3 regions of the Paenibacillus sp. FSL K6-0108 genome follow, and region 3 is predicted to be linked to each of the others. Evidence: riboswitches for the same ligand, from Rfam matches in the RefSeq annotation. Region 3 holds a riboswitch; each other region holds the start of a gene.
What was found. Region 3 has a riboswitch for thiamine pyrophosphate ahead of thiC (phosphomethylpyrimidine synthase ThiC). Riboswitches for the same ligand answer to the same signal wherever they lie in the genome.
Positions count from the first base shown of each region.

Region 1: linked by a shared signal. The riboswitch ahead of MHB49_RS20760 (thiamine phosphate synthase) and the one ahead of thiC (phosphomethylpyrimidine synthase ThiC) in region 3 are both predicted to bind thiamine pyrophosphate.
Region 2: linked by a shared signal. The riboswitch ahead of MHB49_RS05115 (ABC transporter ATP-binding protein) and the one ahead of thiC (phosphomethylpyrimidine synthase ThiC) in region 3 are both predicted to bind thiamine pyrophosphate.

Region 1 covers NZ_CP150288.1:4,621,678-4,632,021, reverse strand. The annotation lists gene MHB49_RS20790 (hypothetical protein) at 1-1,577, shown strand, start outside; gene MHB49_RS20785 (ABC transporter permease) at 1,638-2,123, shown strand; gene MHB49_RS20780 (hypothetical protein) at 2,140-2,538, shown strand; gene MHB49_RS20775 (hypothetical protein) at 2,535-3,086, shown strand; gene MHB49_RS20770 (hypothetical protein) at 3,073-4,056, shown strand; gene MHB49_RS20765 (ABC-F family ATP-binding cassette domain-containing protein) at 4,189-5,739, shown strand; TPP riboswitch at 5,873-5,982, shown strand; gene MHB49_RS20760 (thiamine phosphate synthase) at 6,219-6,872, shown strand; gene thiO (glycine oxidase ThiO) at 6,898-8,160, shown strand; gene thiS (sulfur carrier protein ThiS) at 8,123-8,326, shown strand; gene MHB49_RS20745 (thiazole synthase) at 8,330-9,097, shown strand; gene MHB49_RS20740 (ThiF family adenylyltransferase) at 9,094-10,143, shown strand; gene MHB49_RS20735 (winged helix-turn-helix domain-containing protein) at 10,319-10,344, shown strand, end outside.
Region 2 covers NZ_CP150288.1:1,069,052-1,079,395, reverse strand. The annotation lists gene MHB49_RS05130 (ABC transporter permease subunit) at 1-548, shown strand, start outside; gene MHB49_RS05125 (ATP-binding cassette domain-containing protein) at 573-1,349, shown strand; gene hisC (histidinol-phosphate transaminase) at 1,368-2,495, shown strand; TPP riboswitch at 2,601-2,703, shown strand; gene MHB49_RS05115 (ABC transporter ATP-binding protein) at 2,874-3,641, shown strand; gene MHB49_RS05110 (ABC transporter permease) at 3,628-4,473, shown strand; gene MHB49_RS05105 (ABC transporter substrate-binding protein) at 4,598-5,665, shown strand; gene thiM (hydroxyethylthiazole kinase) at 5,938-6,750, shown strand; gene thiD (bifunctional hydroxymethylpyrimidine kinase/phosphomethylpyrimidine kinase) at 6,747-7,559, shown strand; gene thiE (thiamine phosphate synthase) at 7,559-8,224, shown strand; gene MHB49_RS05085 (MerR family transcriptional regulator) at 8,426-9,169, shown strand; gene MHB49_RS05080 (hypothetical protein) at 9,546-10,028, opposite strand; gene MHB49_RS05075 (ferritin-like domain-containing protein) at 10,219-10,344, shown strand, end outside.
Region 3 covers NZ_CP150288.1:822,012-832,355, reverse strand. The annotation lists gene MHB49_RS04045 (zinc ribbon domain-containing protein) at 1-454, shown strand, start outside; gene MHB49_RS04040 (hypothetical protein) at 999-1,166, shown strand; gene MHB49_RS04035 (aspartate/glutamate racemase family protein) at 1,369-2,067, shown strand; gene thiC (phosphomethylpyrimidine synthase ThiC) at 2,579-4,363, opposite strand; TPP riboswitch at 4,741-4,854, opposite strand; gene MHB49_RS04025 (IclR family transcriptional regulator) at 4,974-5,717, opposite strand; gene MHB49_RS04020 (alpha/beta hydrolase) at 6,076-7,104, shown strand; gene MHB49_RS04015 (Fe-Mn family superoxide dismutase) at 7,303-8,625, shown strand; gene MHB49_RS04010 (S-layer homology domain-containing protein) at 8,759-10,344, opposite strand, start outside.

The DNA of each region.
Region 1 (10,344 bases), 3.8 Mb from region 3:
GGTATCATCAGCATGGGATGGTAGAGGAAGCACTGTATGAAGCAGCGGAAGCAGGGAAAGGAGAGGCAGCCGAGCAAGTGCTGTTGATCTATGAAGCATTAACTTCTCCGGATCCTAATGAAGCTTTGGAACGTTACTATGAGATTGCACCAAATCGCTTTCTTAAAGGTTTTGCCGGTATTTCATATATGGTGATGGAGTTCGGGGATAAGGATAGAGCACAGGGTTCGATTTACTTGAAAGGCTTGGGAAATCTGACGCAGGAAATTCATCTTGAGATTTTGCGGCGGGACAAATTGGACTATCTGTTAAAAGGGTTAAATATCATTGCCCTGGCCCCCGTTCTGTTCACAGCTCCAATTGAACGTTGGGCCAGAGGAAGTTTTCCAACGATGGATGAATTCTATCGCAGCAAAATCGGGTTTGTTACCAAAATATCGATCTACGTCATTATCATACTTGCCTATCTTCTCTTGCAAAGACTTCAGCAATATGATGAAACCCGTTATCGCACAGGGCGCAAACACTCCAGGATCGATCAGTTCCTGTACAAGCAGACGTTCATTCGTAAAGTTGCGATGTTATTCGCGGCCAAACCTGGCAGTACCAATTACAGCCAAACCGTAAGACTGATGCGGGAAAGCAGCTCGGAACTGAAATATGAATGGCTGGCTATACGAAGGCTGATGTTATTTGCAAGTTGTTTTGTCCTGACCCTCGGCTGTGTCTTTCTGCTGCATCAGGTTGAACGAAATCACATCTTACATGATCCTGTGAGAGATGACCGGATGTTTGGCACGATGGGAGAGGCGGAATTGAAGCAGGCAACCGAAAAGTCAAGTTTGGATCAAGCCGTGCTCGAGCGCATTGAAATGAAGCGAGGAGCAACTTTTGATGAGATCTCCAATGCATTACAGTCCATAAATCGCGTTCAACTGGACCATGATACACAGACTGCAACCATTGCACGCATCCTGCAAAAGCTTGAAGTGTACAACAAGCAATACCTCCGCTGGTGGGAGTTCATTATTGCGGTGATGATCGGTATTGCGGGGTATCACATACCGATCTGGCTCATGGTGTTCCAACGCAAGATGAGAAGCATGGACATGAGGCATGAGATCTATCAGTTTCAGACGGTTATCTCAATCTTGCGAGAGATGGATCGTATGTCTGTAGAGGAAATATTAGAGTGGCTGAATCGTTTTGCTGTCATTTTCAAAAGGCCGCTGCAAAAGTGTCTGTTGCACTTTGAACACGGACCGGAGCATGCGCTTGAACAACTGAAAGAGGATGCGGGCCTGCCTGAATTTCAGCGTTTGGTTGAAAAGCTGCAGCTTGCACTAGGCAAAATTTCAATTCGTGAAGCTTTTGATGATCTGGACAGCATGATGGCCTTTTATTTTGAACAACGGAAACAGGAGTATACCAAGATGATTGATGTGAAAGCATCATGGGGAAGAATGATCGGATTTACACCGATGTATGCCCTGATCTTCCTCTATCTGGTCATTCCGCTGGTAGGTATGAGTTTCCTGCAAATGAACATTTATTATGAACAGATTCAGAAACTGTAACGAGCATGTACGTGACAGTCTGAAATATATTAAAAACTAATCATTATAGGAGGATTTATCATGAACAATGCATCAAGCGCTTTAAAGGTGGCAGCAGGAATATTTCTGACCATCGCCCTTATTACAATTGTAGTTCTGTTGTTTATTTCGGCTCAAGAGGCAACCAAAACGGCGCAAAACAATTTTGCTGATATCCAGACCGAGTTGTCTCAAGCTGCATTTACGGTGTATGACGGAACAACTATTAGCGGATCGCAGGTTACGAATGCATTGCGTAAATATGCGGACAAGGATCAGTTCGGGATTCAAGTTATTACAGGTAAAAATAAAGGAGGACAATGGTATGGAAATCAGTTGAACATTTCCCAGGATCTCAATAATGAGGATTATGGCTCTGTTATTAAACCAGATGAGAAAGTGGGCGTAATCAACCAGACCATGAGTGAAAAAGATAACCAATATGTCAATCCAAGCGGTAAATTCAAAGCGATTATCGTAAAAGACAGATCCAACGTAGTAAGAGGACTTATTTTCCAGCAATCCTGACAGGAGTTGGTTTATCATGTCCCAGAATACACAGCAGTTCATGTTGTTCTGTACGGCGGTTGTCCTATTTGTGACAGCCTGCCTGTACGGGCAGCAGAATGTTAGAGTTCTATCAGACGCTTTGAATCATTTGGTACGTACGACAGCAGACATGGAAGGAAGATTAAATACCACTCTGCGTATAAGCGAGCCAACCCTTTATAGTGGTGCGGAAGTCTTACACACTGTAAGGCAAATGACAGGAACGATGGTCAGCGTTGAGGTGGAGGGGAATGCATATGTCATTGATCCTCTTGTAAACAGAAACGAGACCATACCTGTTCAGCTTGCCGCTTCGTATAGACCCGAGTTCATAAGAAATGAGGCTGGCGAACTGCTAAAGATTGCATTTTGGAAGGAGGGCAGTACACCTTGATTAATGCCACATCCAAGCTGCTTGCTGTTTTGCTGGCAGTGATTTTGCTTTATGTATACCCGGCAGCAGAGACTGCTGATCGACAGGATGACATGGCACGCATGACCGTTGTTCAGACGGTTACCCGTTTTGTTGATGCGGTCAGAACAAAGGGATACATTACCCCTGCCATGTATGCAGAGTTCGAAGAACACCTGGCCCGAACGGGGAATGCCTATGAGATATCCATGGAGCATTTGCACAAAAAATATGTTCCTCATTACTCTGATCCGATGAATCAAAACACATTCACTGGTACCTATGAAACTGTACAAGATGGCTATTATTCAGCTCAAATTAAAGCAAAGCTGTTTCCTTCGTCCGGTGCGCTGGTTTTAGACGATCCTGGGAGGAGGTATACACTGGCCATGGGGGATTTCTTCACAGTGACCGTCAAAAATACGAATCGCACGCCTGCCATGTTGATTCGTGAATGGTTGAACGGGACTGCGCAGGCTGCAGCTGTATTTACCACATATGGGGGAATGGTACTCAATGAAGATTACTGATCTTTCCATTGTGTTTGTGCTTATCTTTTTACCTATATTCTGGCTGATCTCTCACAACACAAACAATGCTCACGAGGTCCAATATTTAAGCAGTCGATATAAAATGGCACTTCAGACTGCTGTATTGGATGCAGGGGCCGTGATGCATCAAAATGAGAAGCAAAACGATGAAGCAGGATATGATTCGACCAAATTTGTAAAGGCGGATAAAGAGCTAGCTTTGACTACGTTTACCCAGACCATGGCGTTAAATATGGGAATCCAGGATGATCCTGCTGCGATACGGGCCATGTTTAATTACATTCCTGCACTGGTCATGTTGGATTATGATGGTTACTATATTTTGGCGAATGAAACAGAGCTTACCGGAAACCCTGAAGATTTATTTAGGCAGGTATGGAGTCCCAAAAAGCCCTATACATATTTTGATTCAAACGGTAGCAGTATTAACTTCACACTCGATGGGTATGTGTATGCCTATGATGCCGGCTTGGGGAAGTGGGTGGAAGGTTTTCAGAAAGAACTGGCCTCCAGCACGCAAATCCCTCTGCTTCAAAATGCCGAGACGTTTGAGCAGGTCAGACGAAGTCGGATCGTGACAAGTGTGCAGGAAGATTTGGCAGATGTAATCAACCGGCATAATGAGTTTGCAAGAAGGAATGGTGTTTCCTATACCTTTACCATGCCTTTAATTTCACAGGAAGACTGGTACAATTCGTTAAATGACACGGGCCTTATGGCTTTTATTCAGGGAATACCTGTAGGTAACCAAAAAATTAACAATTATGCTATCGGTGGTGGCAGACTGGTTAAGAAAACAGCTATTGTTGGCGGAGTTGATCCGGTAAGTGGAATTAAATATTATTACCCTTCCACATGTAGCAATGGTTATAGAGCCGAAGAAGTGTTTACAAATGCCAAACAAGCGGCAGCGCAAGGATATTTTGAGTTTAACTGTTCGTTAAATTAACGGCAGTCTTTTTGTAATAAAAAACTGAGGTTTGGTGAGAGGTTTACATTACTTTCAGAAAAGGCGATACCTGTGCTAAAATAGGGTTTCGGAACGATAGTAATGTCCAATAGATAGGAGCAACCTCATCTTATGAGTTTATTGACAGTAGAGAACGTGAGTCACAATTTTGGAGACCGCACGTTATTTAAAAATGTATCTTTTCGTTTACTTGCCGGAGAACGTGTAGGCCTTGTTGGTGCAAATGGTGTGGGCAAGTCCACATTGATGAACATCCTTACCGGGAAATTGTTAAAGGACGAAGGGAAGGTCGAATGGACCCCCAAAGTTCGTTATGGATATCTGGATCAGCATACCAAGCTCACGCCTGGAAAAACGATTCGTGATGTGTTGAAGGATGCGTTCCTGCCATTGCTTGAGCTGGAGAAAGAAATGATGTCCATCACCGATCAGATGGCAGACGCCGATGCAGATAAGCTCGAATCGTTGCTGGAAGAAATGGGTGACATTCAGGAACAATTGGAGCAAGGTGATTTTTATCTGATTGATGTGAAAGTAGAAGAGATGGCAAATGGTCTTGGCTTGTCCGCCATCGGTCTGGATCGTGACGTGGCCGCGCTTAGTGGTGGTCAGCGTACAAAGGTATTGCTTGCCAAGCTTTTACTGGAGAAACCTACAGCACTTCTGCTGGATGAGCCGACGAACTACCTTGATGTAGAACACATTGAATGGCTGACACGTTACCTGAAGGATTATCCGTATGCGTTTATTCTGATTTCGCATGATACGGAGTTTATGAATGAGGTCGTTAACGTTATTTATCATTTGGAATTTGCCAAATTGACGCGTTATTCAGCGAACTATAACAAATTCCTTGAAATGGCCGACATGAATAAGGCGCAGCATATTGATGCTTATGAGAAACAGCAGGAATATATCAAGAAGCAGGAAGATTTCATTCAGCGGAACAAAGCCCGCGCTTCCACTTCCGGTCGTGCCAAGAGCCGTGAAAAGCAGCTCGGCAAGATTGAACGGATTGATCGTCCAGACGAAGCGGCCAAACCCACATTCAAATTCAAGGATGCCCGGGCGAGTAGTAAAACCGTCTTTGAGGGCATTGATTTTGAAATAGGGTATACGTATGCCTTATTGCCCAAAATGACGATGACGATTGAGCGTGGTGAGAAAATTGCCATTGTTGGCTGTAACGGTGTAGGTAAATCCACACTGCTCAAAACTATTTTGGGTAAAATCCCGCCAATCAGCGGAAAGACCTTCTTGGGTGACTATTTGGAAACAGCCTATTTCGAACAGGAAGTACGTGCAGGTAATATTACCCCAATTGAAGATGTGTGGAATGAATTTTCTCATCTGACACAGAATGAAGTTCGAGGCCATCTTGCACGCTGCGGATTGAAAAATGAGCATATCACCCGTCCACTTAACGCACTTAGTGGTGGTGAACAAGCTAAAGTTCGTTTGTGTAAACTTCTGATGCGTGAAAGCAATTGGATATTGTTCGATGAGCCTACAAACCATTTGGATGTGACGGCCAAGGCGGAACTGAAACGTGCCTTGCAAGAATTCAAGGGTACCGTACTGCTCGTATCCCATGAACCTGAATTCTATGAAGGTTGGGTTACCAAAACGTGGGATGTTGAAGCTTGGTCTGAGAAACAATAGTTTCTTTGAGCTATTCTTCCCACAAGTACACCAACTTCGAAAACCATATTTCCTTTTACTAGGGATATGAATGAATATAATAAAAGTACGGTGACAAAAAATGGAGTCTATGGTAACATAGGCTTCAGCTTCATATGAACACTAGGGGGGCCGCACGACGCGGCTGAGATGGAAGAATGCGATTCCGGACCCTTTGCACCTGATCTGGATCATACCAGCGTAGGGAAGTGGCGCGTTTTCAGCTAATGACAAAGGGTGTTATCGATGATTTTGCGATATTGCCTGCAAGATGAATCATGCGGTTTCCAGGTATACTACGTTGCGACTATGGATGGTTTCATAGTGGGTTATGCGTTATGTATAGAGTAATTGCATGCAACAGTCATTTAGTTGATTCATGAATTTTAAATTCGTGGCCACTCCCTACGGGAGTGGCTTTTTTTGTTGTTTTAGATCGGCTTAAATCATGCAAGAGGAGGGTGAACAGGACGGCAAACTTCCACAAACATGTAAAAACACAATCATTCGAACTGCATGTGGTTTCATCAGGTACAGGAGATAGGGACTCTTTCCTGAATACAGCTAAGGATATTTGGAGGTGGGTCGATTATATCCACATTCGGGAAAAAAAGCTGAACCCTGAGCAGCAGATGGATTGGGCACAAAATTTAAAAACACAAGGTGTTCCATCTAATCGAATTGTTATGAACGGCCTAGATCAGCTGGATCAACATGCTTTGTTTGGTGGTGTGCATTGGGGTCAAGCAGTTATTCGCCGCTATGATAAGGATGTGTTGAGGATAGTCGATCGGCCCCGCTTAGGGATATCGGTTCATTCGCTGGAAGAAGCAAAAGTTGCTGAAGAACGTGGTGCGGACTATCTCTTCTATGGGCATGTCTATCATTCAAGTAGTAAACCAAATTGTGAACCTAGAGGGCTTAGTGCATTGGCTGAGGTGTGCTCCAATGTTTCGATTCCGGTGATCGCGATTGGCGGGATTGGACCTGAGCATATTGCTGCCATTCGGACTGCTGGTGCCAGAGGAGCGGCTGTGATTTCAACGATTTGGACGAACGATAGGCCAGAACTGGCCGCAGCTTCATTGCGGCAGGCGATCGTGTATTCAGAGTAGTACGCCGAATCAAGGAGATGAGATCATGAGTGAGGAAGCAAAAAATAGAAGTGGGAATCGTTCAAATTTTCATCCAGGAACGGTACCCATGAGAAAAGCTGGAACCGAAATTCGAGGAAAACTGCATGCAGAAACCATTATTGTAGGCGGAGGAGTTATCGGATGTGCCATCGCATGTGAACTCGCAACCCGAGGCCATGACGTTCTTCTGGTTGAGCGTGCGCGAATTGCCGGGGGAACTTCCAGCGCAGCCGCCGGAATGCTTGCTGCTGACAGTGAGGAATTCACTCATGCTGTGATGGCGAAGCTTGCACGGCAAAGCAAAGCGCTGCTTCATGAGCAAAAGGAACGAATCAGTTCGCTTAGCGGAGTAGATATGGGGCTGCAACAGAGTGGTTTTATTACTCCTTTTCGTTCATACAGTGAGGTCAGCGATTACAAAAATAGCCGATCTTCGAATTTCTCTGAAAAACCCATTTGGTGGGATCGTGTCGCTGTTCAACAGGAAGCGTCATGGTTGAACAGGAATACGTACGGTGCATATTACAGACCTTCCGAGAGCGAAGTTCTTCCTGTCCATCTAACTCAGGCTTATGTCAGATCGGCCCAAGCCATGGGAGCAAGGGTGGTGGAAGGTGTTCAGGATGTCCGCTTGCATACGGATTTCAACGGAGTGCAGGGAATCAAGACTTCAATAGGAACGATGACATCGAAGAATGTCATTGTTGCAACAGGGTTACATGGAGATGAGTTGATGAAACAAGTGGACATTGGTTTACCTGTTTTGCCTGTGAAGGGTGAAATTGCAGCGGTGCAGTTCTCACCCCATCATGTTGGTTTCAGACCTGACAAAACGGTCTATGCAGAGGATATATATATTGTGCCCAAAGCCAATGGAGAAGTGTGGCTCGGTGCAACCAGCCTTCCTGGAAAAACAGATACAAAAGTCTCAGTTCAAGGCATTCAGAAATTGCTTACTGCTGCGACAAGCTGGGTACCTGGCATGAAGGAAGCGCATTTTCTTCGGGCATGGGCAGGAGTTAGACCTTCGACCCCGGATGGATTGCCCTATATAGGGGCTTGTGATAGTATTCCCGGCTTATTCGCTGCTTTTGGACACTATCGTAATGGCATACTGCTTAGTGCGATTACGGGCAGCTTAATGGCTGATTTGATCTACGGTAAAACTTCTGAAGAGTTGGGAATTCAGGATCTTAGTCCAAATCGTATGAACCGAAAGGAGATACTCAGTGAATATCATTGTCAACGGACAAACCATGCAAATTGAAGATAGCATAGATCGTGTGGACAAATTGCTCCAATCATTTAATTTGCAAGTTAAAACCGTCGTGGTTGAATTGAATCGGCAAATTTTAACACGTGAATATCATGAGACAACGGCAATAAAAGACGGAGATCGAATTGAAATTGTACATTTTGTGGGAGGCGGTTGAACTATGTTGAGGATTGGAAATTATACATTTGAGTCCAGATTGCTTTTGGGTACAGGCAAATTTTCGGACTTGGAAGTGCAAAGCCAGGCGGTTGAAGCTTCAGGTACGGAAGTATTAACATTTGCAGTTCGGCGTTTGAATCTGGAGGATCGGAACAAACAGCATTTTCTGGACACATTGGACTTAAAAAGGTATACGCTGCTTCCCAATACAGCTGGTGCTTCAACGGCAGAGGAAGCTGTGCGAATTGCTGAACTTGCTCGGGCTTCGGGTCTTTGTGATATGATAAAAGTGGAAGTCATCGGCGATGGAATCACTTTGCTGCCTGACCCGATTGAAACCTATAAAGCTTGCGAGATCCTGCTTGAAAAGGGCTTTACGGTACTGCCTTATATTTCGGACGATGTTATTTTGGCCAAGCGATTGCAGCTACTCGGCGTACATGCTGTCATGCCTGGGGCTTCGCCCATAGGGGCGGGGAGAGGAATTATTAATCCTTATAATCTGGAGATTATTATTGAACAAGCTGTCGTTCCTGTCATTGTGGATGCAGGACTTCGTGCACCTAAAGATGCTGCTCATGCAATGGAACTGGGAGCAGACGGTGTATTGTTGAATACAGCCGTCTCCGGATCCGGAGACCCAGTGAAGATGGCGAAGGCAATGCGAATGGGGGTTGAAGCAGGCAGACTGGCTTATGAGGCAGGCATGATTCCCGTAAAGCGCTATGCAGCAGCGAGTAGTCCGGTGGAAGGAATGGTTCATACATGACTAATCAGACACAATCCTCTGAGCAGGGAGACCGCTATTCCAGACAGGAACGGTACGCACCTATCGGTAAGGATGGTCAGCATCGATTGAATAACAGCAGAGTATTAATTGTTGGAGCGGGCGCGCTTGGCACGGGAATTGCAGAAACACTGGTACGTTCAGGTATTGGCCATATTACCATTGCAGATCGTGATTATGTGGAGTGGAGTAACCTGCAGCGGCAACAGTTATATGTAGAGCAAGATGCCATTCAACGAATGCCCAAAGCGATGGCAGCCGAGAAGCGCCTGTCTGACATTAACTCTACCGTTGAAGTTATAGGTAAAGTGATGGACGTCAGGGTGGATGAACTTGAGGAATTGGTTCAGAACGCAGATCTGATCATGGATGCAACAGATAATTTTGATACCCGGTTATTAATAAATGATATGTCTCAGAAGTATCGTATCCCCTGGATTTATGGTGGATGTGTGGGCAGTTATGGAATTACCTACACATTTCTGCCTGGAGAAACCCCTTGTTTAAACTGTTTGTTGGGTGAGATTCCATTAGGTGGGGACACATGTGATACTTCAGGTATTATCCCTCAGGCGGTGCAGATGGTTACGGCGAATCAGACTGCTGAAGCGATGAAATTTCTTAGCGGCAATGTAGGTGCGCTGAGACACAAATTGCTGTCATTCGATGTGTGGAGAAATGAATACATATCCATTAACGTCGACGGTGCCCGCAAAGAAGATTGTCCTTCCTGCGGAGTAAAGGCTAACTACCCGTACCTCTCTGCCTCAAACCTAGAGAAAACAGACGTATTATGTGGCAGGGATACGGTACAGATTCGTCCTTCACGACGTATGAACCTGGATCTACAGCACACGGCTGATCGCCTCAGCAAGCTGGATGAAGGCAAAGTAGAGGCTAATCCGTTTTTGGTTTCTTTTACAATCGGAGCCCACAGGATGGTCATTTTTCAGGATGGCCGTGTCCTTGTGCATGGAACAAAAGACACGGCAGAGGCACGTACACTGGTTCATCGCTACTTTGGTTAGAGAAAAAACAAATGAATGTTCCGAGTTCATTCCTTTCAGGAATGGACTTTTTCATTTTACGGCATGATAAACATACAACAACGCTGTGATACAAAGTGAACTCAAGAAAAATGTGGGGACAAGTGTAATTGAAACCATCCGATGTAGCAGCGTATAAGACAGGCCGGGTGAGAAAATGAAAACATCCATATTACTGATTGG
Region 2 (10,344 bases), 250 kb from region 3:
GTCTCGGTTTCCTTCTGGGTGTGCTGAACGGCATCTCCTCCCTTGCGGAAAAGATCGCTGACTCCTCGGTGCAGATGATCCGCAACATTCCGCATCTGTCCTTGATCCCCCTCGTTATTGTGTGGTTCGGGATCGGTGAAGAAGCCAAATTATTTCTCGTTTCCCTGGGTGTATTCTTTCCGGTATATCTGAATACGTTCCACGGCATACGATCGGTTGATCCCGGTCTGATTGAAATGGGCAAAGTATATGGACTCAGCCGCTGGTCCCTTTATAAGGACATTATCCTGCCTGGTGCACTGCCTTCCATTCTGGTGGGCATTCGATATGCACTTGGCATTATGTGGCTGACCCTCATCGTAGCCGAGACGGTTGCAGCGGATGCGGGGATTGGATACATGGCAATGAACGCGCGGGAATTCATGCAGATGGACGTCATCGTCTTAAGCATTCTGCTATATGCTCTGCTGGGCAAGTTGTCCGATACCATCGCCAAATGGCTGGAACGGCGCTGGCTGCGCTGGAACCCGGCTCTATCCCGCAAGTAAAGCCAAAGGAGCGTGAATTAATCCATGAGCACAAGTCAGATCAGCCCTTTTCTTCAAGTAGATAGGGTTCAGAAATCGTATGATCAGCGGATGATTCTATCCGACATCAATGTCAATGTAAGACAAGGGGAATTTGTAGCCATCGTTGGACGAAGCGGTTGTGGCAAAAGCACGTTGCTGCGTCTGATCGCTGGGCTGGAATCCCCCTCTTCCGGAAGCGTTATGCTGGGTAACAGAAAGCTTGGCAGTACAGCACCCGAGACACGGTTTCTGTTTCAGGAAGCCCGGCTGCTGCCTTGGAAATCCGTGCTCGACAATGTACGACTGGGCATCCCCGACAAGAACAAGGAAGATGCACGCCAGTCGCTTCGCAATGTAGGACTTGAAGAGCGTGAAGGTGATTGGCCGGGGGTATTATCTGGCGGACAAAAACAACGTGTCGCCTTGGCACGGGCACTCGCTAGTCATCCACGCTTACTGCTGCTGGATGAACCGCTGGGTGCATTGGATGCATTAACCCGAATTGAGATGCAGCAATTAATCGAACGTTTGTGGGTAGAAGAAGATCTGACCGTCATTCTGGTCACGCATGATGTCAGCGAGGCGGTTGCGCTGGCAGATAGGGTGCTGTTAATCGAAGATGGTCATATAACGATGGATACCCGAATTACACTGGAGCGGCCACGCGTTCGGGACAGCGGGTTTGCTCATTTTGAAAACCTGATTCTGAATCGCTTGTTGACTCCTCCACAAGAGACACCACAGCAGATTGCCCAGAAACAGATATCATTCTCGATCTAATTCCACTGGAAAGAAGGCATGATTATGCAATCCCTCTCACCCGTACCCTCTCCTCCTGTTAAAGACCTGTTAAATCGAATCCCAGCTTATACGCCTGCCAAATCCATGGAACAGATCCGGCGGGAGTTGGGACTGGAAAGTGTCGATCGACTCGCAGCAAACGAGAATCCGTTTGGTTCCTCTCCCCTGGCAGCGGAAGCGGTCAGATCGCTGAGTTCCGATCTCTTGGCTCAATACCCCGACGGTTCCAGCCAACTGCTGCGTGACAAACTTGCGGAACGTCTGGGGGTGCGTACCTCCCAACTGGTATTTGGCAGTGGATCATTCGAGCTCCTCACCCTTACCGCCCAAGCTTATCTTAATCCCGGCGAGGAATCACTCATTCCGGTGCCCTCCTTTAACTGGTATAAGGGCGCTACGCTGCTGGCAGGCGGGGTCATTCATGAAGTGCCTTTGGTCAACCATTCACTGGACCTGGAGCAATTCCGGCAACGGATTAATACTTCTACCCGAATCATCTGGCTGTGCAATCCGAATAATCCAACCGGAACCATTTTCACAGCAGAGGCCCTGCTTGGTTTACTCGAACATGTTCCCTCCCATGTCGTGGTTGTCCTGGACGAAGCGTATTATGAATTCGCAGAAAATGAAGATTATCCTGATACGGTTAAGCTGCTGGAGCAATATAATAATCTGATTATTTTGCGGACCTTCTCCAAAATATATGGACTGGCCGGCCTGCGAATCGGATATGGCATCGGGAATGAAAGCATCATTGAAGGCATTAATCGGGTCAAACTGCCCATCAGTCTGACAGCCACATCCCAAGCCGCTGCTTCGGCCAGCCTGGATGATCATGAATTTGTTTCTCACTGCCTGCACTACAATCGTCAAGGACGGGAAACGTTAATGCAGTCCTTTGATCAGTGGAAATTACCCTACATCCCTTCCGAAACCAATTTCATCATGGTTGATCTGTTGCAGGATAGTGGTCCGATTACCAAAGAATTGTTGAACAGAGGCATCTCTGTCCGCGGCGGTGCCGAATTCGGTATGCCTACCTGGCTTCGGATTACGATTGGCACACCTGAGCAGATTGCCCGTCTGATCGTTGAGCTTGATTCACTGTTACATTCAAACGATTAGAATAGGTTACTTTCCTAACTCTCATTACGCACACTTCTTTTAAGCCGCCCTCTTTACATTCTGCTTGCATGTGATATATGCTGAACACACAACTGCATATCTTAATCATTGCACTAGGGGAGCCTTGCGGCTGAGACGAATCGAATGATTCGGACCCTTTGAACCTGATCTGGATCATACCAGCGGAGGGAAGTGGAGCGGCCTTTCAGTAAGCGGATTTTTTCATGTTGATGATGAAATTTAATGTGAATTGAACTTACAGACCCACTCATTTCTCCGGAAATGGGTGGGTCTTTTTCGCATTCTTCGGGCAGATCAGAAGGTGTAATTAAAGATCACGCAGTTTGAAGTTTGAATAATAAAGGGGAACGGATCGAGATGGATAACGACATAACCATTCACAACATGAGCTACGCTTTCCCGGGAAAAAGGGATTCCCCCGTGCTCTCCAATGTGTCGATGCGTGTAGCCAAAGGCGAATTTGTCTCGCTCATCGGTTCCAGCGGCTCCGGTAAAAGCACCCTTTTCAAGCTGCTGGCAGGCCTGCTTGAGCCAACCCACGGAACCATTGAAATTCCCTGGGTTCAAGAAGGAAAGCGACTGGGGCAGGTTGCCTACATGCCGCAAAAGGACCTCCTATTATCCTGGAGAACCGTCATGGAGAATTGCATGCTCCCCGCTGAACTTGCTGCAGATCGGCAGGATAAGGTAAGGATTCGAGCGGACATTCTTGCTGGTCTCGACAGATTTGGCTTATCCGGCCACGTGCATGCATACCCGGACGAGCTGTCAGGTGGCATGCGCCAGCGTGTCGCGCTGCTTCGTACGTTGTTGACAGGTGGCGAACTCATGCTGCTGGATGAACCATTCGGCGCACTCGATGCCCTAACCAAACGGGAGATGCATCGCTGGCTGCTGGAGCTCTGGGAAGGTCTGGGCAAAACCGTGTTGTTCATCACACATGACATTGAAGAAGCCCTGCTGCTCAGTGATCGGATTATTCTGTTAACTCCGGTGGGCCAAGGCCAACAGCTGCAGGATCTGACGGTACCTTTGCCACGTCCAAGACATTCGGACATGATCTACGAACCGGCTCTCGTTCAGATGAGACGACGACTGGAGGAACAATTGCATGCGACACGGTAACTTGAGAGATAGCATGAAGCATAGCGTACGAGGTTGGCTTGCCCGTTATGGTCTGTTTCTTTTGCTCATGCTCTTGCTGCTTGTCATCTGGGAGTGGATTGTGCGTATGGGATGGGTGCCCTCCTTCATCATTCCAGCCCCGACGGCGATTGCCCGTTCGATGTATGAGCATCGCCACCTCCTGCTGGCCTTACATCTGCCCGCTACCTTGATGGAAATTGTCGTTGGTTTTGGCATGTCTATTGGTGCCGGAATTGCGCTTGCAACAGGCATGCATATGAACCGATCGATTGAAAAGGCCTTATATCCATTTGTTGTGATCAGTCAGACCATCCCGCTGATTGCCCTGTCTCCTGTCTTTATCCTGTGGTTTGGCTACACGCTGTGGAGCAAAGTCGCAGTGGTGTTCCTGATCGCATTTTTCCCGATTGTGGTGAGCACCTATGATGGTCTGCGCCAGGGTGATCCGGAGCAGCGTGAACTGCTGCTGACGATGGGCGCCAGCAAGTGGGATATTTTTCGCAAACTCCAGATTCCACTTGCCCTTCCCTCCTTCTTTTCGGGACTGAAAATGTCTGTGGTGTATTGTGTGGTCGGTGCAACGATCGGAGAATGGCTCGGTGGAAGCAAGGGCCTTGGTTACTTCAGCCGCAGAATGTCGAGCAATATGAACACGGATGCCATGTTCGCCGCCATTGTACTGTTATCCCTGCTCGGTATCGCCCTGTTTGTACTCATTGCTTGGATGGAGAAAAGATTCGGTACATCACGTCATGCAGGTAGAAGAAAAGCTGGATCATTTCCGGAGGCAGACCTACCAAAACAGACGTAGTGTGCATTGCCCAATCCACCTGCTATCGGCTGGAAACCTATTACAGCACAGCGTTATCCATATCTCCAGAATGTAGAATTTATGAATTATTAATCAGATAAAAGGAAATGAGGAATTTGAAGCTATGAAGAAAAAACATATTTACTCCCTGCTCCCCATTCTGCTCATGACCCTGTTGCTGATCGTCAGCGGATGCGGAAATACGGGTACCAACACACCTGCCACAGATTCAACTTCCAATGCAAAAGATACAGAATCATCTGCGGCCGAGAGGTCATCGGAATCCAAAGACAAACTGTCCATCATGCTTGATTGGTACCCGAATGCAGTGCATTCCTTCATCTATGTTGCTCAGGAAAAAGGTTACTTCGCGGATCAAGGTCTGGAAGTTGATATTCAGATGCCTGCCGATACCAATGACTCACTCAAACTTGTTGCCGCCGGGAAAATCGATCTGGCGCTGAGCTATCAGCCGCAAATCTTGCTCGCTCGTGGGGAAAACATTCCTGTACGTTCGATTGCAGCCGTCGTTCGGCATCCGCTTGTGCATCTGTTAACCGAAGCCAACAGTAAAGTGAAATCGCCAAAAGATCTTGAAGGGCTGACGGTCGGCTATTCCTCAATCCCCCTGTATGAAGCAATGGTGCGTACCATGATCAGCCAGGATGGCGGTAATCCCGACAAGATGAATCTGGTGGATGTGGGATTTGACCTGATCCCTTCCCTGGCTTCCGGGCAGGCAGATGCCATTATGGGTGGTTTTATTAACCATGAACAATTGATTCTGGAGAAGGAGGGTCATGCCACAAAATCGATCAATCCTGTCGATTACGGTGTACCTGATTATTATGAACTGGTCCTCACTGCAAGTGATGCGGGCATTGAAGCGAAACAGGATCAGCTTACCCGCTTCATCAAAGCGTTACAGGATGGACAGAAATATGTAACAGAGCACCCCGAGGATGCGCTGAACATTCTGCTCGCACATGAGAACGAAACGTCTCCTCTTGACCCGGAGATCGAAACCAAAAGTCTGAATATTTTACTGCCGCTGATGAGTGAAGAAGGTCAGCCGTTTGGCAGGCAGGACGCCTCTTCTTGGGAAAACGTACGGGCATGGTTGGTTCAAAGTGAACTGATTCCGGATTCCGTAAAGGCTGAGGAAGCTTTTATCAATTTGCAGGGTGAGTAGGAAACTCGACTGCTGGGTGAAGATCAAGAGATTTTGAAAGTTGTATATTCATTATCGGATGACGCCCACATGAGTAGCTGCAGAATTCAATCACTGTACGAATAGAATCTTTATCGAGGATAGGAATTTTAATTAAGCTTTCTATATGCACTTTGTAGCTATCCGAGAATAGCTTTCCATCATTTAATAACCCCTATTACCAACAGATATAAGGGTCATCCTGCCCTGCCACTTTTGTTGATTATTTTGCTTATTTATAAGGAGGAACTCATATGACTTACCTGGAACGTGTTCGTACACAAAATCCGCTTGTTCATAACATTACGAATATTGTCGTCGCTCCGTTTACAGCCAACGGTTTGCTCGCACTAGGTGCATCTCCCTTTATGGCCTATGCGCATGAAGAGGTCGCTGATGTTGCCAAGATGGCAGGAGCAGTTGTACTGAACATTGGCACTTTGGACGAAAAGGTAGTTGAGGCAATCCGCCTGGCTGGTCAATCCGCCAATTCAAATAACGTGCCTGTTGTGCTCGATCCGGTTGGAGCTGGCGCAACCGCCTATCGTACGGAAACCGTTCAGATGCTCGTTCGTGAGCTTCGCCTCACGGTGTTGCGGGGCAATGTGGCGGAAGTCGCCAATGTCATCGGTGAGCGTTGGAGCATCAAAGGTGTGGATGCAGGTCAAGGCGAGGGCGATCGAATTGGAATAGCGGAACGGGCAGCACAAAAACTCGGCTGTGTGGTCGTCATTACCGGACGCGAGGATGTCATTACGGATGGACAAAAGACGTTCCTGACGAGTAATGGACATGCCTTGCTTACCCAAGTGACTGGTGCAGGCTGCTTGCTCAGCTCGGTAATTGGTGCTTTTGCAGCCATTGCGAAACCGGGAGACGACTTGCTGAGCAGTGTTGTGGAGGCACTCGCTTTCTATGGCGTTGCAGCAGAGATTGCGGCGGAACGTACCGCTGACCTGGGACCGGGCAGCTTCCAGATCGAATTGCTGAATCAACTGGCCCAAGTGACACCTGAGGTTCTCGCAGAGCGAGCACAGGTTCGACAGATGGATGGAGGTGCGCAATGAGTATTGCACAGGCTTTGACGATTGCTGGTTCCGATAATGGTGGCGGCGCTGGAATTCAAGCGGATCTGAAGACCTTTCAGGAGCTCGGTGTATACGGCATGACTGTGATTACGGCTATTGCTGCCCAAAATACAACAGGTGTGCAGGGCGTCTTCCCTATTTCATATGAAGGTATCGCTCAACAATTGGATTCGACCGGGGATGATTTTCAACCTTCAGCCGTGAAGACGGGCATGCTCTACAGTGCCGAGATTATTCGACTGGTCGCCGAGAAAAGGCAGCAATACGGCTGGTCCAATCTGATCATCGATCCGGTTATGGTTGCCAAAGGCGGCGCCCCTCTGCTGCAACAGGAGGCCATTCAGGCGTTAATTACAGAGCTGCTGCCTCATGCACTGATCACGACACCGAACATTCCGGAAGCCGAGCTTCTTACTGGAATGTCTATTATGAATTTGAGTCAGCGCGAAGAAGCCGCAAGACGAATCGTGCAAATGGGCTCCACGTATGCATTGGTGAAAGGTGGTCATGATGAGGGAAGTGGCATGATTGTCGATGTGCTTTATGATGGGCAGTCTTTTCACTATCTGGAGAACGTTCGGGTGGTGACAAGGCATACCCATGGAACGGGATGTACGTATTCTGCGGCCATTACTGCCGAATTGGCGAAGGGCTCAACTGTACTGGCTGCCGTCACCACCGCGCGAGCATTCATTCAGGCAGCCATCGAAGATGAGCTGGGAATTGGGTCTGGACATGGGCCGACAAATCATTTTGCCTATCAGCGCAGACTGCGGGGTGAGCAGTGATGCGTCATCTGGATGCAGACGCGGTACGACGCGCGATGCAGGTGTATTTGGTGATGGGCAGCGTGAATACGGCGCGTGACCCTGTGGAGGTGCTGCGCCAAGCCATCGCTGGCGGCATTACGCTGTTCCAGTTCCGGGAAAAAGGAACTGGCGCTCTGGTTGGCGAAGCACGCATCTCGCTTGCGATGCGGCTTCGCGAGGTGTGCAGCCAGCACGGGATACCGTTCATCGTGAACGATGATGTGGAGCTGGCTGTGGCGGTGGAGGCCGACGGCATGCATGTCGGCCAGGACGATGCGGACGCGGCGCTGGTACGCGCCCGCATCGGAGAAGGGCGGATGCTTGGCGTATCCGCCCACTCCGTGGAGGAAGCCCGCCGTGCGGTGCAGGCGGGCGCCGACTATCTTGGCGTCGGGCCCATGTACCCGACGCGGTCCAAAGCGGATGCCCACGCTGTGCTGGGCCCCGCTGGGGTAGCCGAACTACGCGCCGCAGGCATCGCAGTTCCGGTGGTAGGTATCGGCGGCATTACGCCCGATACCACGGCCGCCGTGATGGCGGCAGGAGCCGACGGCGTAGCCGTCATCTCCGCCATCGCGGGCGCGGCCGAAGTGCGCGCAGCGGCTGCGCAGTTCGCTGCGGCGGTGCGCGGGATGCTGGCGTAGCCATGCGCTCCCTGCACCGCCAGCCCGTGTGCTGCACCCCGTAGATGGTGCAGCCTAAGGCCCTGACCTCTCCCGGCCATTCAGTCAGCCAGGTCATTTCCAAGATGCAGCTTCCGTGCCTGCATCTTTTTATATTATTTAACTAGTTGACTCTCACGTAACGTGACGCTGTACAATCGGTGGTGTAAGGAGGTTTCCATCATGGCCATGAAAGTAAAAGAAGTGGCCGAACTTGTCGGGATCAGTGTGCGCACGCTGCATCATTATGATGAGATCGGACTGTTAACACCGGACGAAGTAACTTCTGCCGGGTATCGACTGTATTCAGATGCCAATCTGGAAATGCTGCAGCAGATTTTATTTTTCAAAGAACTCGATTTCTCTCTGAAAGATATCAAGGAAATTATTAACAATCCATCTTTCAATCGAGAAGAAGCACTAAATATGCATCGCCGTATTTTGCTGGAGAAACGCCATCGTTTGGACCAAATGATCGCCACCATTGATAAATCAGTTCAACACGTGAGAGGAGAAATTAAGATGACAGCCAAAGAACAATTTGAAGGGATTAATTTCAGTCATAATCCGTATGAGCAGGAAGCGCGGGAACGTTGGGGAGACCAAGCAGTGGATCAGGCTAATCAAAAGTTACACAACCATTCTCTTGGGGAGCAAAAAGCTCTATCCGATCAAATGAATTCAATCTACACCCGTCTTGCAGCAATTCGTCACATAGATCCAACATCCGACGAGGCTCAAGCTGGAATCTCGGAATGGTATAGCTATCTGAACAACATGGGCAATTATTCGCCTGAAGTCTTCAGAGGGCTGGGGCAAATGTACGTGGAGGACGAACGTTTCACACGTAATATTGATCAATTCGGCGAAGGTTTGGCTGTATTTATGCGGGATGCCATGGCTGCGTTTGCTGATCGAAACAGTTAATCTTGGCCTAACTTGATTCAGCATATAGCTTTATCGGATTCCCCTCGCAATCTAGTATATGTTGTAGAGAAGTAGTTCCATTTCGATCTTTCTATTGCTGATGAAAACTTGCTCTTTCCTAATAGGCAAATTCGCGCGTATTAAATAGAACTTCGTTCTGCCATCTTTTCCGTGTTCATGCCATGTGCTGGACAGCCGAGGATTTCAACATGAGTCAATTTACACAAAAAAGGGACGAACGCCCTAAGGCAGCACGTCCCTCTTTTAGTATCTCAGCCGCAATGTGAATAAACCATTACAGTCATTCACTCTGAGTACTTTTTTAATGGAGGCAGCTCCTGTATTACACAGGTCTTGCTTCCCCCCTATCCATCAGTCAAGCTCTGGGAGCGTGATCAGTTGAAGAAGCATCCGATGCCAGGCTGGTCTTTGCCATCCGTCCTGGAATCTGCCATGCCGATACAATCGCCAGTACGATGAATAACAAATCAACCGGCTCGCTGAAATAGTCCATAAAGGTTTCCACAAATGCACTTACCATCTCACCATCAAACACCAGATCCAACAAGCTCGCATCGCTGAATAATTCGGATGTAAAATACACCACCGTCAGATACTTCCCAAGCAAAATGCCGATAAGTGCAAAGATGACTGCGATGACTTTATGTACCGTCGCAATTCGTTTGTTCGAGAACAATACAACCGCGTAGCCTGTGAGCGCCCCAATGACGATAGCAATGAGCCCCAGTTCTCTTTCCGTCATGGCGGCAATTACTGCCCAAACCATGCCCCCTACTATTGCTGCCAATAATCCACCAACGATTGGCATGCCGATCTTGATCCCTTGTTTCTCTTCCACGTTGTCTTTCCCTCCTGAGTCATGCTTATGCTTCTTTTCCAGAATTCACCTTTCCTATGAAACCACAAATACTCCTATTATTCAACAAATTTCTACTATTTCAGTTCGTTCCCGGATCAGAAAGGAGAGACACATTCGCCTAGCTTCTGAATACTCTAATTCAAAAGATTCTGTAAGGAGTAGATCCCTCATGTATTATGTTCCTTATTATCGTAATGACAGTATGGTTACTGCCCATATTGCCAAAGCCATCAATGGAGAATCATCGGCTATTGCCTGTTATGACAAGTTGGCTGCACTTGCACCCACGGAAGAG
Region 3 (10,344 bases):
CACGCTGCCAGGAAAGCGCCTTGCAGGTGTGTCCGCCAGAACAACCAATGCCATTGAGATGAGTGGCAAAGGCTGCATTCAGGGACTCTGGGACAGCTACTTCACCTCAGATCACCAGCCTGCCCCTGAAGCCCCCCGCTATGGTTGTTACGCTGACTATACGGATGGCATAAATGGAGAATACACCATACTGGTGGGTCATGAGGTTGATCCACATGAAGCGTTGCCTGAAGAATTGAATTCCGTTGAGCTGCCGCCTGCAACTTATGCGGTGTTCACCTCCAGAAAGGGTCCGATGGGCGAAGTTTTGAGTGAAGCCTGGGGTGCGGTGTGGGCCTGGAACAATCAGGGGATGCGTACCTTTACCGGAGATTTTGAATTGTATGATGAGCGGAGCCTTGATCCAGAGCACGTTCAGGTGGACCTATATATTGCTGTTCGGCAAGAACAATAAGAACAAAAGTGATTTTGATCATATCTTCATCTCAATTGAGCGACTCAAACTAGGACTTAGTAAGTGAATACTGCTCCGTGGATTTATGCAAATTGCGACTAGGCTGCCAGGTTTTCCTGGCGGCTTTTTGGCGTTTACACGTTGACTCTCCGTCATAAAATGCCCTGATATACACCCAACAACCGACTATGGTACCAAGTTAGCTAGCACGCGTCGTACCTATACAACCAGACAATATGTCTTAATTTCGACACCATTGGCAGCCCCAAAACTGGGTCTATTCACTTAACAACCGCTTCTATCCTCCCATACGAAACCTCACATATGCGGTCCTTTTCTCCTGAATTTACTTAAAAACGTTTACATCTCCTGAATACGGGGTAAAATCACTACAATCCAATTGGAATTACACCTTAAAGTTGCTTGATTCGTCTAACAAGTCACATATACCTATTTGCGTAACAGAGACGATAACCCGTCGGAATACATAACCTATTAATAATCACATATGCATATTCAAAAATGCATTAAAGGAGGAACCAAGATGATCCGCATGCCTATTCAGCAAATGATCCCGTACCATCACCAATATCCGCGCAACACGGCGACCACTGCTCCCAAAAAGGAGAATGAGAACACTCAAGGTCTATCCTTTCATGAAATTTTGCAGCAAAAAATGGCTAAAAAGAACGCCGCCCCTTCTATGCGATAAATGAAATATGAGCGAATTGAGAATCGCTTGCGTGGTTTGTACCGTTCCTCTGCAAAGTTGTGGATGAACGGTTATTCGCGTTTTCGCTTAAATTTGTTGTGAGATCAGCATTTTACATATGTACAGCCTATTGTCACATCTCTATAATGGGTTAAATATCTGCGGCACTTTATTGAGACAACATCCATTTCAGGGGGCAAATATGATGATAACTATCGGCTGTTTTCACGCTCATTATTCCAATATTGCACTGATTGAAGAAGCACTCGCTCCTTATAAGGTTGAACTTGTACATTATGTTGATCCGGGTCTGGATCGCCTCAAACATGATGCGGATTTCACCGAGGCAGTTACCCATGAGAAAGTATCACAGACACTGCAATGGATCGCGCACTGCCATGCAGATGCCATTCTCGTCACCTGTACCCTGTTTGCAGCCGTACTTGAGCAGGAGGCATCACATGTTCCCGTCCCTGTAGTTGGTATTGATGATCCATTACTTCAGGAAATGCAGCAGAATCCTGGTGAGTACATCCTGGCGTTTACCAACCCCGCAACGATTGAGGGCACGATGGCGCGGGTGAATCTGGCTTTGCAGCAAGATGATGAGGATGAGCAGCGAAACGGGATCGAAGCGTTAGAAACTGAAGCAGTACTGATCCCAGGCACATTCGAGTTAATTATGCGAGGCGATAAGGAAGGCTATCTTGCAGCGGTGAGCACCGGATTACAGCAAATTGCTGAACAGTACCCGGATCGCACGGTAGTCGCCGCTCAACTGTCCATGGCTCCCGCAGCAGCGCGGGTCACAGCAGACACAGGTATGGCGATCTACAGCCCGCTGGCATCGGTTGCGGAGTATTTGGAGAAGAAGTTGAGCTTGGTCAAAGTTAAGTGTTGAACTCATGAAGCCAAATAAAAAGACTCTCGAATGAGAGACTTTAGAATGGTATAATTATTTTGTACAGCCAATTTGTGGTGGGAAATAGGTTGCCTCCGGTGGGAGGTGATCCTATGAACTTCTCTTTCAACGACGTAATCGTGTTCGCAATGCTAATTATTGCGCTCCTGACATACATCGACCGTAAAAAGAAGTGACCCGCCACAGGTTGACGGCCTGACAGGTCACTTCGTCTGAACTATGCTGCACTTGGAGGAATACCTACCGCAAATGCTGTGCAGGAGTAGCCATTGGCCTGGCTACTCTTATTTGTTTTTCACTTATATTCATTTTATTAAACATCTGAGAGACAATCAACCTATAACTGATAAAATATGTTGTGTCGTTATCCTTGTCCTTCGAAGTTAAGTGTGCGGACCACATACCAAGTAAGAGGCCGCTCTTCTCCGCAATCACGGAAAGGAACGGCTATTCACCATGTCAGGCCGCCCAGATTGGGCTGTAACGACGCCTAAGGGCGTGTCCGGTATTCTTCTGCCTTTTCCTGCATGCCCGCTGCCACGGCCTCATTCTCGGACAAGCCTTTGTCTGCCGCAAAAGCACGAATATCCTGCGTAATACGCATGCTGCAAAATTTCGGCCCGCACATGGAGCAGAAATGAGCTTCCTTGGCCCCTTCGGCTGGCAACGTCTCATCGTGGTAGGACAGCGCACGTTCCGGGTCCAGCGACAGGTTGAACTGGTCGCGCCAGCGGAACTCGAACCGTGCCTTGGACAGCGCATCGTCCCGCAGCTGGGCACGTGGGTGACCTTTCGCCAGATCAGCGGCATGTGCAGCGATTTTGTAGGCGATTACCCCTTCCCGCACATCATCCTTGTTGGGCAGGCCCAGATGTTCTTTTGGCGTAACATAACAGAGCATCGACGTACCGAACCAGCCGATCATCGCAGCCCCAATTGCCGAGGTAATATGGTCATATCCTGGTGCAATATCGGTTGTCAGAGGACCCAGCGTATAGAACGGCGCCTCCTTGCAAATCTCCATTTGCAGATCGACATTCTCCTTGATCTTGTGCATCGGCACATGTCCCGGACCTTCAATCATCACCTGCACATCATGCTTCCAGGCGATTTGTGTTAGTTCACCAAGCGTAGCCAGTTCCGCCATCTGGGCTTCATCATTCGCATCGTAGATGCTTCCAGGGCGCAGTCCGTCTCCGAGCGAGAATGCCACGTCATACCTTTTCATAATCTCGCAGATTTCTTCAAAATGGGTATACAGAAAATTCTCCTGATGATGCGCAAGACACCATGCTGCCATAATGGACCCACCCCGAGACACAATGCCCGTCATACGTTTGGCGGTCATCGGAATATAACGAAGCAGCACGCCTGCATGGATCGTAAAATAGTCCACACCCTGCTCTGCCTGCTCTATGAGCGTGTCACGATACAAATCCCAGGTCAGTGCTTCGGCTTCCCCATTGACCTTCTCCAGCGCCTGATAGAGCGGTACTGTTCCGATCGGCACAGGAGAATTGCGGATGATCCATTCGCGGGTCGTATGAATATCCTTGCCTGTGGAGAGATCCATCACCGTATCCGAACCCCAGCGTACCGCCCAAGTCATCTTCTCCACCTCTTCCTCGATGGAGGAGGATACCGCAGAGTTTCCGATGTTCGCATTGATCTTCACATGAAAATGACGCCCGATCAGCATCGGCTCACTCTCCGGGTGATTGATGTTTGACGGCAGGATCGCCCTGCCGCTCGCCAGCTCCTGTCGCACAAACTCCGGCTCTACGCCCTCACGAATGGCGGCGAACTCCATCTCCGGTGTGATCAGTCCCTGCCGTGCATAATGCATCTGGGTCACACAGCGCCCTGCCTGTGCTCGCAATGGTTTGCCACGCAAGCCCGGATACACCTCGGCTCCAGCTCGCTTCCCTCCCGGTTTCAAGCCGTTATCCTCCGGTTTTACCGTTCGTCCCTGATAGGCTTCAACATCTTCACGCTCCGTAATCCAGCGGGTACGAAGCGCTGGCAGTCCTGCCCGGATGTCGGCATGAAATCCGGGATCGGTCATCGGTCCGCTCGTATCGTAGACACGCAGCGGTTCGTTATGCTCCACCCCTTGGGGAGTGTTCGTGTCATGAAGGGCAATTTCACGCTCCGGTACGGCAATGTCCGGTCGCGAGCCCTGAATGTACACTTTACGGCTGCCCGGGAAGGGCTGAACCCGTCCGGCCGTACCTTTTTCCTTTGCCAACTGCTGATCCTGTTTGTCCTGTCCCATCGCTTCTTGTCCCGTTTGATTCCCTGTGCTCATCGCTCTTGTCTCCTCCTCATTGGTGGTTGCCTGGATTGTACTGCCTGTGCACAAGACCAAATCATCCACAACATAGAAAAAGATAGAGCGACCATACGACAGAATATAGGGACATGCAATTCAAGTAATACAGACAGTCGAAGCAAAAGGTCTTCGCCCCATGCCCGCCATCGGCTCCCCGCTCTCATCCAAAAGCATCTCTGGCACCGGCTTCTGCCTGTTTACTGTATAAAAAAGCCGGTTCCCAAGGGAACCGGCTTATGTCCATCACCAATAACGTACCTTATAGAGACTCCTTGGTGGAGCTATCCATATCCATAAGTTACATCATATGGTGTTCGTGGTCGTATCGCCGATTACTTCCCTACGCTGGTATGATCCAGATCAGGTGCAAAGGGTCCGGAATCTCATGCGATTCCGTCTCAGTCCGGACAATTCGGACTCCCCCAGTAACGTTAACAAGTTGCAGCATCGTAGCCGCAGATTCATATGCAATTCTGCTGACCCATTTGGGCCCTCCATTACAGAGTAGCGCAACCGAAACATAAAAACAACCTTTATATTCCAGAATATAAAATCAGGATAACATAAGTCCCATCTGCGCAGCAGCTTCCTTCAGCACAGGTGCGTATTCATGCAACGTCTCCTGCGAGAGGCGACTAACAGGCCCAGATACGGACAGGGCAGCAGCAATGTTGCCTTTTCGATCCATGATCGGTACAGATACGGCCGCGGCTCCCGGTTCACGTTCCTCGTAACTTGTTGCGTAGCCATATTCCAGAATGTCTTTCATCTGTGCCAAATATACTGCGGGATCAATAAATACAGGCCATTCCGGTCCATTCATCAGATCTTCGCGGTCCTCTTCGGTGGCAAAAGCCATCAGCACTTTGCTCGACGCTCCCACGGATAAAGGTAGTCTGACGCCCACCGGAGCCACACGACGAATCGCCTGATCACTCTGCACGGCTTGAATCCGAATCCGCTCACTACCGTCTCTCAGGTATAAGCTCACCGTTTCACCCAGTCGATCTCTGAGCCGCTCCATTGCAGGAAGAAGCAAAATGGCCGGATCATCGCTGCGAGACATATGGGCAGACAGTTCCCAGATGCGTATGCCGAGTCGATATTTCTCGGTGGCTGCATCCCTGATCACGAACCCTTTGTCCTCCAAGGTAGCCATCAAACGATGGACTGTACTTTTGTGCAGACCGATCTGACTGGCAATTTCCGTGAGTCCCAGATCACTGCGGGTGGTAAAACACAATAATATATCCAGCGCCCGTTCCACAGCCCGGACGGTTAGCTTTCGGTCTTCCATGGCAAGTTGCCCTCCTCATGTTTCATCACATGAAACTTGGTTACATAAATTATATGAGAAACGGTCTCATCTGTAAACCAAAAAGCGCCATTTAGGGCAGGAATAATTGTAAATATTTTCTTTTTATAAATTAGAATCCCCTGCATTTTGCACCCTAAGGAAATGATACCCATATATCTTCAGAACTATATAACAATTGCGTAACAAATGGCCTCAATCAATTGACTTTGACTATATTGGAACATACGATAAAGATATATTAAATTAAGATTTTGCTTCATATGTAGTCAGAAAAATCATTTATCCGCTCTGTTCGTCTCGTTGTTATCTTCATTTGATTTTTAAAGGAGGGGCAATCATGTATCCGACATCCCAGAGCGAAGCCCCGCTGCAAACGAAAGTGTCCGATCTGCCTTCTTCGTTATCACCGAGGCTGATCCGGTTCAAACATATTGTCGTGGCGTTGCTGCTCTCCGTTGTATTTTTTCTGCTCTTTTGTTTCATTGCACTACACGGTTATATTGCCTGGGTGTTATCCAATCCAACCGTAGCGCCTGTTTTCTCCAATCCCATGCAGGCGAAAAATATGAAGTATCAAGATATCACGTTTCCGGCAGCAGACGGCAGTCGGACGATGCAAGGCTGGTATATTCCAGCTGATGATAATGCAAACAAAACGATCATATTCAGCCATGGATATGGTGCGAATCGTGAAGAGACCTGGGTACCGATGTATGATCTGGCCCACTATGCTCACCAGCTCGGATTTAATGTGGTGATGTTCGATTATGGTTTCGCTTCACAGGTGAACAAGGCTGTCGCCACAGGCGGCAAAGCCGAGTCCCAGCAGCTGCTTGGTGCAATCCAGTTTGCGAAGCAGCGCGGAGCTCAGGAGCTTGTTGTATGGGGCTTCTCCATGGGTGCAGGTACAGCCCTGCAGACTGGGCTTATTACCAAAGATGTGGATGCCATGATTTTGGACAGCACGTTCCTGCTTGAGCCGGATACGCTGTATCACAACATCCATAATCAGATAGATCTTCCGCGGCAGCCTACGCTGGAGATTATGAACCTGCTGTTCCCGGTTCTGAACGGGACCGGACTGCAGCAGATCCCGTATCAGGAAGTCAAGAAGGAGGATTATCCTTTCCCGATTTTCTTCATCCATGGTACCGAGGATGAGAAAGCTCCTTATCCGATTGCGGAGCTGCTCGCTGCCAACCAGACCAATCCGTATTCCGACGAATGGATTGTGGATGGCGCGCATCATGAGCTGATCTTCCGGGAGCATCCGAAGGAATATCTGCGCCGTGTCTCCACATTCCTGAGTCATGTGACCAAGACGAGCAGTGATGATGTGGAAAATACCAATACCGGAGAATCATGAAGATTCGGTTATTCAAGAGCCCCTATGGGGCTCTTTTTTTATGTACACATAGGACAACATGCCTGAAGAATATACTTTTGGGACGTAATCAATGGCAGGTCTAACTTGTAAAGTAGAAATTGAACGTACCGGGCGATCCAATTTTATTCCTGCTGCTGGATTTGAATTCGAATTCATCTGAACGGAGGTTTACCGCTTATGAATTGGTATGGATATGGGCATCTGCTGCCCCTGCGGGTACTCGAAGAAGTCCGTTTCTGGAAAGAGCAAGAGAAGGAACATACGATTGTCATTCGTTCATTGGTTCCTGATCTTGAACCCTCTTATGTCGAATGGCTTGCGGAATGGGAAGCGATCTTTGAGAATAGCGAGCGAGTCGCGAATCAACTGATCAAACAAATACTGCCCGGAACCCAGCCCCCCGCTCCCTACATCATCCGCTGTATTGAACAGCTCGTGGCGGCTGCCTGCGCACAATCGCGGGAATTCATTAGACAGCTGTACATCCTGCTGGAGCAAAGTACGGCTGTGCAGCAGGTGGCGATTGCCAAATTGGTTATCCTGCATTTCATTCGTGAATCCGAGTATTTCCTGGGGGTCCTTGAAACGCTGAAACAGTCTGGAGCTATGCGAGATTCGGTCTCTGATTCAACTTTTTCACCGGAACATTTCCTTTATACCTCTGAACAAACAGCTGATTCCAACGTACATGTCGCTTCAGCCTCCCTGTCTGGACAGTCCTATCGTGAAGCTGTAGAAGAATCATCCAATGCTGCGGGAAAAGCCAACAGCCCTACTCCAGCGGTACAGACACAATCTTCAGCGGCTGTTCCGTCTCCTAATGCAAACTCAGAAAGTACATCCAACTCTACCGCAGCGCCAGTCAAAGAGAAACCTGTACCAATTGGCGGACACACACTGCCACCCCTACCCTATGCCTACAATGCGCTGGAACCGCATATTGACGAAATGACGATGCGCATACATCATGACAAGCACCATCAATCCTACGTGGATGGACTGAACACGGCTGAGAAAAAGCTGGCAGAATCGCGGAAAAAGAATAATTTTGAACTCGTCAAACATTGGGAACGTGAACTCGCATTTAATGGTGCAGGCCATTACCTTCATACGATCTTCTGGACAATCATGAATCCCAAAGGCGGAGGCAAGCCCTCCGGTATGCTCGCAGAGCAGATCAAGCGGGATTTCGGCAGCTATGAAGCGTTCAAGAATCAATTCACCGAAGCCGCCAACAAAGTGGAAGGAAGCGGCTGGGCCATGCTGGTTTGGAGCCCGCGGGCGCACAGATTGGAAATTTTGCAGGCGGAGAAACACCAGAATTTATCTCAGTCCGATATCGTACCTCTTCTGCCGCTTGATGTTTGGGAACACGCCTACTATCTGAAACACCAGAATGAACGCAAAAAATATATTGATGACTGGTGGAAGGTTGTGTACTGGCCAGCGGTGGCGGAACGTTACGAAACTGCGCGCAAGCTGTTATGGCCGCCTTATTAGGATTCTCGGGCTAGTATACCATCGGGGAGTTCTGGAGGGCATTGAATCCATGGTGCCATATGTTGATGTAAAAAAAGAGATATCTCCAGCCGAATGACTGAAAGATATCTCTTTAAGTTTGAATACAACCTATTTACTTGCGGATAGAAGCTGCCTGAATCGCTTCATAAGCCCAATGTGTGGCAGGTACATCCGACCACTGTCCTGCCGCATTCGTTTCAGCTTGAAGACCAATCAGCTTATTCAGCATTGTAACAACTTCAGCGCGGGTTATCGGCTGACTTGGACGGAACGTGCCATCCGTGTATCCGGTAACGACTCCTGCCGAACTTAATTGTTCTACTGCTTGTTGCGCCCAATGCTCGTTCACATCGGTAAATGCTATCGATGCAGCAGTCATCTGATCAGATGTTAATAACGGCTGTAACACGACAGCCATTTCCGCGCGGGTAATCGCTTGATCCGGCTTAAAGCTGCCATCTTTATAACCTTGAACTGAACCGGATTGAGCTGCTGCTAATATAGCCGCCTGTGCCCAGTGGCTGGATGTAACATCTGTAAATTCATGACTTCCCTTAAGAGTAGATGTTCCCAGAATACGCGTGATTAATGTTGCCATTTCCGCACGAGTTACATTACGCTCTGGTCGGAAACTGCCATCCGTGTACCCCTGAATATAAGGTTGTGCTTTCAATGTGTTGTCTGTCCAGTCTCTGACCTTAACAATGGAGAATGTACTGAATTTGTTTACTTCAATCTCGACGCCTTGCTGATGATTACCGTTTAGGGTAACCCGTTTGCCGTGTACAAGCTCCTTCGTCCCATCACTATGCTCAATATATACACCTAGCTCCTCAGATTTCACACCTGCAACCTGATTAACATCTAAAGGCAATATTAGCGTAACAGGTCTGCTCTGTAGATTCGTTTCGATTGTCATTGGACGTCCGATGATCTGGATATCCGTTGTACCTACGAATTGGATGATCGACTCATTCGCCTGTGCTCTCGTTTGGATCTCTAAACGTTGGGATTCCTTCTTCACTGGTACTAGACGGAAATAAATATGATCTGTGCGTCCGTTCAAGGAACTCGCCGGAATGATAATCTTCACATTAGGATTGGAAATAACCAGATCCACTCCTTGCTCAGCCAGCATTGCTGACGATTGTGGAGGGAGGTTCAGATCCCACTGCGATACTTCATCTTTTGCGTCTGGAATCAAGACAACCGCTGTGCGGGAGCCTGTCTGTTTCAATTGGTCGATAATGGTTTGCGTTCTACTCTGATCAAGAAGAAGTTCATCCTTAATCGTACCATCTGTTCCTCGAGTACGTTTAATCTCCAAGGAAGCGATCGTTGAAGATTGATCCCCATTCGCTACATCCACTTTGATTACTTCTTTCTGTGGAGCTTGTGGAGTTGTTGGGTTTACAGGAGTAGGAGTAATAACTCCCCCACCTCCCCCATTACCTGGCGTTTCTGGATTGGAAGGAGTTATGTTAATCTTCACTGAATTAGAAATTCCATATTCGGATACGCCATCTTCATATACAGCTCTAACAGCGAAAATATATTTTTCGCCTTCTCTAAGATCATTAATTTCCCAACTACTATTCAAAATATTAGAAGTAACAAGTACCCATTGTGAAGGATCTACTGGTGCTGACGAACCTTCGTACATATAGACCGAAGCTGATCCGTTCATGATTGGATCCC